3 regions of the Schinkia azotoformans genome follow, and region 2 is predicted to be linked to each of the others. Evidence: riboswitches for the same ligand, from Rfam matches in the RefSeq annotation. Region 2 holds a riboswitch; each other region holds the start of a gene.
The links. A riboswitch is a leader RNA that binds a small molecule or an ion and turns the genes downstream of it on or off. The one in region 2 is predicted to bind glycine.
Positions count from the first base shown of each region.

Region 1 (2,269 bases), on a different contig from region 2:
TTGAACAAATTCATAGTTTTTAGTTTTATTGTTTTTTAATTTATGTGCCTCATCGATAATAACCATGTCATAATCCTGACGATAGATAATCTCTCGATGAGGGTCCCGCTTTGCGGTGTCAATCGATGAAATGACAACATCGCATTGTTCCCAAACATAGCTTTTTTTCTGAGCAACAGCGGGTATATAAAACTTTTGATTTAATTCGCTTTCCCACTGGGTAACAAGTGAAGCAGGCACAAGGATGAGTACTTTTTTGACCAACCCTCTAATCATATATTCTTTTAAAATAAGCCCCGCTTCAATCGTCTTTCCGAGTCCAACCTCATCAGCGAGAATGGCTTTTCCATTCATTTGTTCCAATACTGTTTGGGCTGCTTCAATTTGGTGAGGATGCGGCGTAAGATTTGGTAAAAAGTTCGGTGCAATCAACCCTTCGAATTCAGGGATGATCATATGTTCTTCGATCTCATAAGCTAGCTTAAACAAGTCCCAGTTTGCCCAAGGACCATCATGATCTATTTTTCTTAAAAAATCGTTCTGCCATGTTTGATCAAATTCAATGTCGATATGCATAGAATCGATCCTTTCTTTTAGAAAGTACAGATAATTCCGTGTTTGATAATTCAAAAAGTATTTGCCGAACTCACCTATTTATTGTAGGATAATAGTAGAATTGACTTATTCGATAGTATATCCAAATTTTTGATAAAAATTATATATTTGCGAATGATAACATGGGGAGAGACCACAGCTTTCAAGTTTAACTACGTTTACATGTGGCGCCGAAGGAGCAAGCAACAAGAAGTTGTGAATCTCTCAGGCAAAAAGACTCTTGTTGGACGCAACTCTGGAGAGAGCTTGTATAAGCCACCCACGAGGAAGTAAACCGTTTCGAGTATGGGATTGGTTGAAAACTTTCTGGTAACAGGACAGAGAAATGTACGCTTATTTGTGTGTGCATTTCTCTGTCTTTTTTAGTATTACAAAATAAGGCAAGGAGGGGTCTTATGGCTGACCTTAAGCGTACACCATTATTTCCTTTATATGAGGATCACGGTGCAAAAACAATTGATTTTGGAGGATGGGATTTACCTGTTCAGTTTTCTTCCATAAAGGAAGAGCATGAGGCTGTTCGTTCAAAAGCAGGACTGTTTGACGTTTCCCACATGGGTGAAATTGAAGTGAAGGGCACAGATAGTCTGCCTTTTCTACAAAAAGTTATGACAAATGACATCGCCTTATTACAGGATGGCGATATATTGTACACGGCCATGTGTTATGAAAACGGGGGAACAGTTGATGACCTATTAGTATATAAAAGAAAAGATCATGATTATTTATTAGTTGTTAATGCAGCGAATACAGATAAGGATTTTGAGTGGTTAATGAAGCATATTTTTGGTGATGTTGAAGTTACTAATATTTCTTCGGAAGTTGCCCAATTAGCGCTTCAAGGTCCGTTAGCAGAGGAGACACTTCAAAAATTAACAACTACAGATTTAAATGAAATAAAAAATTTTAAATTTAAAGAGGATATTGACCTGAACGGGGTTAAAGCACTTGTTTCCCGTACAGGCTATACCGGTGAAGATGGATTTGAAATCTATTGCAAGGAATCCGAAGCACAAAAGCTATGGAAAATGGTTTTGGAAGCAGGCGCGGAGTTTGGAGTTCAACCAATCGGTTTAGGTGCCCGTGATACATTGCGGTTTGAAGCAAGACTTGCGTTGTATGGACAGGAATTAGATGCAGATATTTCACCATTAGAGGCTGGAATTGGCTTTGCTGTTAAAGTAAATAAAGAAGCTGATTTTATCGGTAAAGAGGCATTGAAAAAACAAAAAGCGGTAGGCGGGATGTCCCGTAAAATAGTTGGAATTGAAATGGTTGAGCGCGGGATTCCCCGCCATGGCTACAAGGTATACAGCGGAAGCGAGGAAATCGGCCATATTACATCTGGAACTCAATCTCCAACATTAAATAAATCAGTCGGTCTGGTTCTGTTAAAGAGTGAATTTTCAAATCTTGGAACAGAAGTAAGCATTGAGGTACGACCTGGTAAATTTGCAAAAGCAAAGGTTGTAGCCACTCCATTCTATAAACGCCAAAAGTAAGGGGGAGCAGAATGAACTATCGTTATTTGCCAATGACGGAGCAAGATAAAAAAGGAATGTTAGAAACAATTGGGGTCCATTCCATTGATGAATTATTTTCCAACATTCCGGAAGAGGTCCGTTTTAAAGGATCATTACAACTAAAAGCGCCT
Region 1 covers NZ_JARSMD010000007.1:49,844-52,112, forward strand. The annotation lists gene P9E47_RS03705 (DEAD/DEAH box helicase) at 1-576, opposite strand, end outside; glycine riboswitch at 730-845, shown strand; glycine riboswitch at 849-938, shown strand; gene gcvT (glycine cleavage system aminomethyltransferase GcvT) at 1,011-2,117, shown strand; gene gcvPA (aminomethyl-transferring glycine dehydrogenase subunit GcvPA) at 2,129-2,269, shown strand, end outside.
Region 1: another riboswitch for glycine. It lies ahead of gcvT (glycine cleavage system aminomethyltransferase GcvT); the one in region 2 lies ahead of P9E47_RS06175 (amino acid permease).

Region 2 (2,269 bases):
TCATTATTTTCTATAACCACATCTTCAAGCTTGGCATCGTACAATACTTCTACACCTTTTTTCTTGGCTGTCTGATAATAAGAATTCATTACGGCTTTCCCACCGCCAAGCTGAAATATATTCGTTCTACCTAAATGAAGTGTTCCGGAAAGTGTTGGCTGCCAACGAATACCCTGACTCTCTAACCAATCAGGAAGCTCTGCCGATTTTCTTACTATTAATCTAGCAAGACTTTCATTTATTTCTCCTCCGGCCACACGTTTTAAATCGTCCATAAATTCCTCTTCCGTATATTGGCCCTGCATATACTCGCTTTCCTCCAAGTGCATACATCTATAGTCGCGAGTAAGTCTGCTATTTCCTCCACGGTAAAAGTGAGGAGCACGTTCAATCACTAGCACTTTTGCACCGCGATCACGGGCTGACAGGGCAGCTGCCATAGCGGCGTTTCCGCCACCGACTACTAAAACTTCTGTTTCCATATATATAAGGGCTCCTTTCAATAATTCTCTTGAAATAAGAATAATATATTTTAATCAATAAAAGAAATATCAATAATTTATATATGTCAATAAAATAATTCTATGTTTCTCTTAGTTTTACAGTATTATTGAAAAGGCACCTAATTCAAACCAAAAAAATTTACTCAAGGCAAAAAGATACATCTATTTATTCGTGCATTGACGAAATAAGCTATAAGTGCTAAAATTTCTGTTATATTTTTAAAATATAATATATCAATATAAACTAAATACTAGTTTGCGATGAAAGCTATGGATAACACTATAGTTGGAGCGGCTTCTGGAGAGACTGTACCTAGTACAGCGCCGAAGGATTCACAATCTCAGGCAAAAGAACAGAAGAGTAACGACAATAAAATTGTTATTCTGCTATTCTATGAGATTGGAAGTATCCAATCTCATTTTTTGTTGCCTAATGTCCTTGTGAATAATATCAAAATAGTATCTACAGGGGGCGTAAAAATTGGCTACAAAGGAATTAAAACGTGATTTAAAAAACCGTCATGTCCAGCTTATTGCAATTGGGGGCACGATCGGTACAGGTTTATTTTTAGGATCAGGAAAGTCAATCCAACTGGCTGGTCCATCGATTATTTTCACCTATTTACTTGTCGGTATTGCATTGTTTTTTGTTATGAGGGCTCTGGGAGAGTTGCTTTTATCTAATTCCGGTTATAAGTCTTTCACTGACTTTGCTACCGACTATATCAGTCCTTGGGCGGGCTTTGTAACTGGTTGGACCTACTGGTTTTGCTGGATTATGACCGCAATGGCGGATATTATTGCAGTCGGTGTCTATACGCAATACTGGTTTGACATCCCACAATGGGTACCTGCTCTTATCTGTCTTGTTATTTTATTAGGTTTCAATTTATTAACCGTTAAGCTGTTCGGAGAATTAGAGTTTTGGTTTGCGATCATTAAAGTAATCACCATCATTGCTTTGATTATTGTTGGAATTGTCCTATTAGTTATAGGATTTCAAACGAATACTGGAACTGTTTCGGTCACAAATCTTTGGAGCCACGGGGGGATGTTCCCACACGGAGTAACGGGTTTCTTATTTTCATTACAAATGGTAGTCTTTGCTTTTGTCGGCGTGGAGTTGGTAGGCGTTTCAGCTGCAGAAACAGCTAATCCGCAAAAAAGTATACCATCCGCAATTAATAAAATCCCTGTTCGGATTCTACTTTTCTATGTTGGAGCACTTTTTGTTATTCTCTGTATTAATCCTTGGGATAAGTTGAGTGCATCAAGCAGCCCTTTCGTAGAAGTATTTTCATTGATTGGTATCCCGGTTGCTGCAGGTATTATCAATTTTGTCGTGTTGACATCTGCTGCATCTGCGTGCAATAGTGGTTTATTTTCAACGAGCAGAATTTTATATAATTTGAGTTCCAATAAATTGGCACATCACAAATTTACGATTTTGAATAAGAATCATGTTCCAAGCAATGCCTTAGTTACGTCAGCGATTGTTCTTTCCGTCGGTGCCCTATTGAGCAAGGTTGTACCGGAGCAAGCTTTTACGATCGTTACAACGATCAGCGCCATCTGTTTCATTTGGGTTTGGAGCATTATTCTAATTTCACATATACGCTATACGAAGCGTCGTCCAGATTTAAGAGCGAAATCAACCTTTAAAGCTCCATTAACACCGTTTATTAATTATGTTGTTTTAGCTTTATTTGCATTTATTTTAGTAGTTATGCTCTTTGCAAAGGATACACGAATTCCATTATTATTAA
Region 2 covers NZ_JARSMD010000010.1:210,487-212,755, forward strand. The annotation lists gene tcuA (FAD-dependent tricarballylate dehydrogenase TcuA) at 1-482, opposite strand, end outside; glycine riboswitch at 792-870, shown strand; gene P9E47_RS06175 (amino acid permease) at 985-2,269, shown strand, end outside.

Region 3 (2,269 bases), on a different contig from region 2:
AACTATATCTTCTTTTACATTTTCCAATAAAAAATTTTCACCCATAGCACCAGGGCCGATTTCTGTTGCATTTAATTCCTTTTGCCAGTTTTCATAGTGTTCAAAAGGATAGACAAAAACCGCCTTTTCAGGTCCTCCATGGTTTTCCCTATCGGCTTGTCCATCACCTAATAAACCCGTTTTAGTCAGCAAAACAGGACCTTGGATTGGTTGTTTAAAAATTCCGCTCTCCCATTCCCGTTCCATCGGATTTTTTGCGTCTTTTACACCGACTTTTTGTGGCAAACCGACAAATACTTTTTTTAGGATCATATCCATATTCACTCCCCCCTATGAATTTTACTTTATCACAAGTACGGCGTGATTCTACGAATATGTTATTTAGTTTCCTTGTAAACTTTTAGAAGTTCTAGTTGGCAAGCACCAGCCGAACTGATAGGACATCACACGCAATATAAGAATCAAAACAAAAAGTGTGTAGAATTGGTATGATTCCGTAGCCCACCCCATCCCGATAATGAACCCAGCAAGCATAGCCCACAGGAGATAAACCTCCTTTTGGAATACAAGTGGCTTTTGTTGAGCCAATACATCGCGAATGATTCCGCCACCTGCACCTGTAATCGCAGCAGAAAACATAATAGCTATGATAGGGAGGTCAACTGAGTGTGCATACATCGCACCCTGCACTGCAAAGGAAGATAGCCCTATTGCATCAAAGAGGTTCAATTCTTTTAATCTATGAACAACTTTTTCTGGAAACAGAAAAACGATCGCAATAGTGATTATTGCAATAATGAACAGTTCTGTTTGTTGCCACAATACGGTGATGGGGATACCAATCAAGAGGTTCCTTACAGCTCCGCCGGCAAATGCAGTGATCAATCCTAGCGCATAAGTACCAATAATATCATACTTCACCTCTATTGCAATAATGGCCCCGCTTATTGCAAAGGCAATCGTGCCAATGACATTCAATACATCCCAAACCACAAAAAAACCCCCTTATAAATAAGTAAACATGACAAAATACAGAGAAACTCTTTTCTCTGTCCTTGTACCTGAGAGTTTAACCTATTATTTGAAGGTATTCCCCGTGGGTGGCCTAAAGCACTCTCCAGAGATGCGTCCTACAGTGGTCTTTTTACCTGAGAGATTCATCTTTCATTTAAGATTTGCCCCTTCGGTGACGTATAATTACGTTCTCTCCCACTACAGTCTTCCGCAATATTTATTAGATTAAATATACAGTAGACGATGACCAGTTGGATTGTCAAACGAAATTATTTACTTTTATTTTAAAAATTTTAAAAAAAAGACAAGTTTAGCTACCCTCTCGGCATAATTATGAAATAGGACAAATTCCGAAAGGGGCTATAACATATGAACTTTTTTGTTGTGACGAAAAAAACACTACTACTTTTTTTAACTACAGCTATCATTTTGGTTGCTGGATTTTTCGGGTACTTTTTGCTAAAGCAGGGGGATTTACCGGTATGGCTGCAACAGTCAAATGACAGTATTCGTGAAATCGATATGATTACGATCGAATTCCATACGAAAACAAAAGATGGGAAAGATTTAGTTGTTCAACGCTGGGATCCAGGAACTATTTTTCTAGAAAAGGGAGAAAAAGTAAATCTTTATATTAATGCTACTAACGGTGAGGATCATCCTTTTCATATAGAAGGAACGGATATCAAAGGAATTGTAAAAAAAGGCGGAACTACGATGGTCCCGCTTCAGTTTGAGGAAGAGGGCACCTATCGTTTGATTTGTGATACACATGCCCATAGAGATCATAGTATCCCAATGATCGGTTATATTGTGGTTGATTAAACGAAAAAAGGGGGAAGCTCCACGACATAGAGCTTCCCCCCTTTTGCGGGATTGGGCTGGGCGAGCCGCAGTTCCCGGCCCTGTGTCCCAGCCTACCGGCGTCCATCTGCATGTCCAATATCATAAATGATTTCGCCAATTCCCTTTGAGACAAAGCTTGTCTTTACATTATTCATATTCGTAAATAGGGTATGGACTCTTTCTTTAATGTCCGGATCTGATGTAACGTAGACATTATAACCCTGCTCGTTTTTCGCTATCACTTGTTGAACTTTTTTCTCTAATCCCTGCTCATCACCCTTTTGGTTAACGTCAATAGCGACAACAATATCTGCCCCTTGTACAACTGATACAGCCCGATTTACTCCAGCAATATCTTCAGCCGCTTCAGATGCTCTGGAGGCTACTCGTTGGGCTGACCGAACATCAT
Region 3 covers NZ_JARSMD010000033.1:93,011-95,279, forward strand. The annotation lists gene P9E47_RS19450 (MOSC domain-containing protein) at 1-318, opposite strand, end outside; gene P9E47_RS19455 (trimeric intracellular cation channel family protein) at 382-993, opposite strand; glycine riboswitch at 1,047-1,124, opposite strand; glycine riboswitch at 1,127-1,222, opposite strand; gene P9E47_RS19460 (cupredoxin domain-containing protein) at 1,384-1,839, shown strand; gene P9E47_RS19465 (YhcN/YlaJ family sporulation lipoprotein) at 1,932-2,269, opposite strand, start outside.
Region 3: another riboswitch for glycine. It lies ahead of P9E47_RS19455 (trimeric intracellular cation channel family protein); the one in region 2 lies ahead of P9E47_RS06175 (amino acid permease).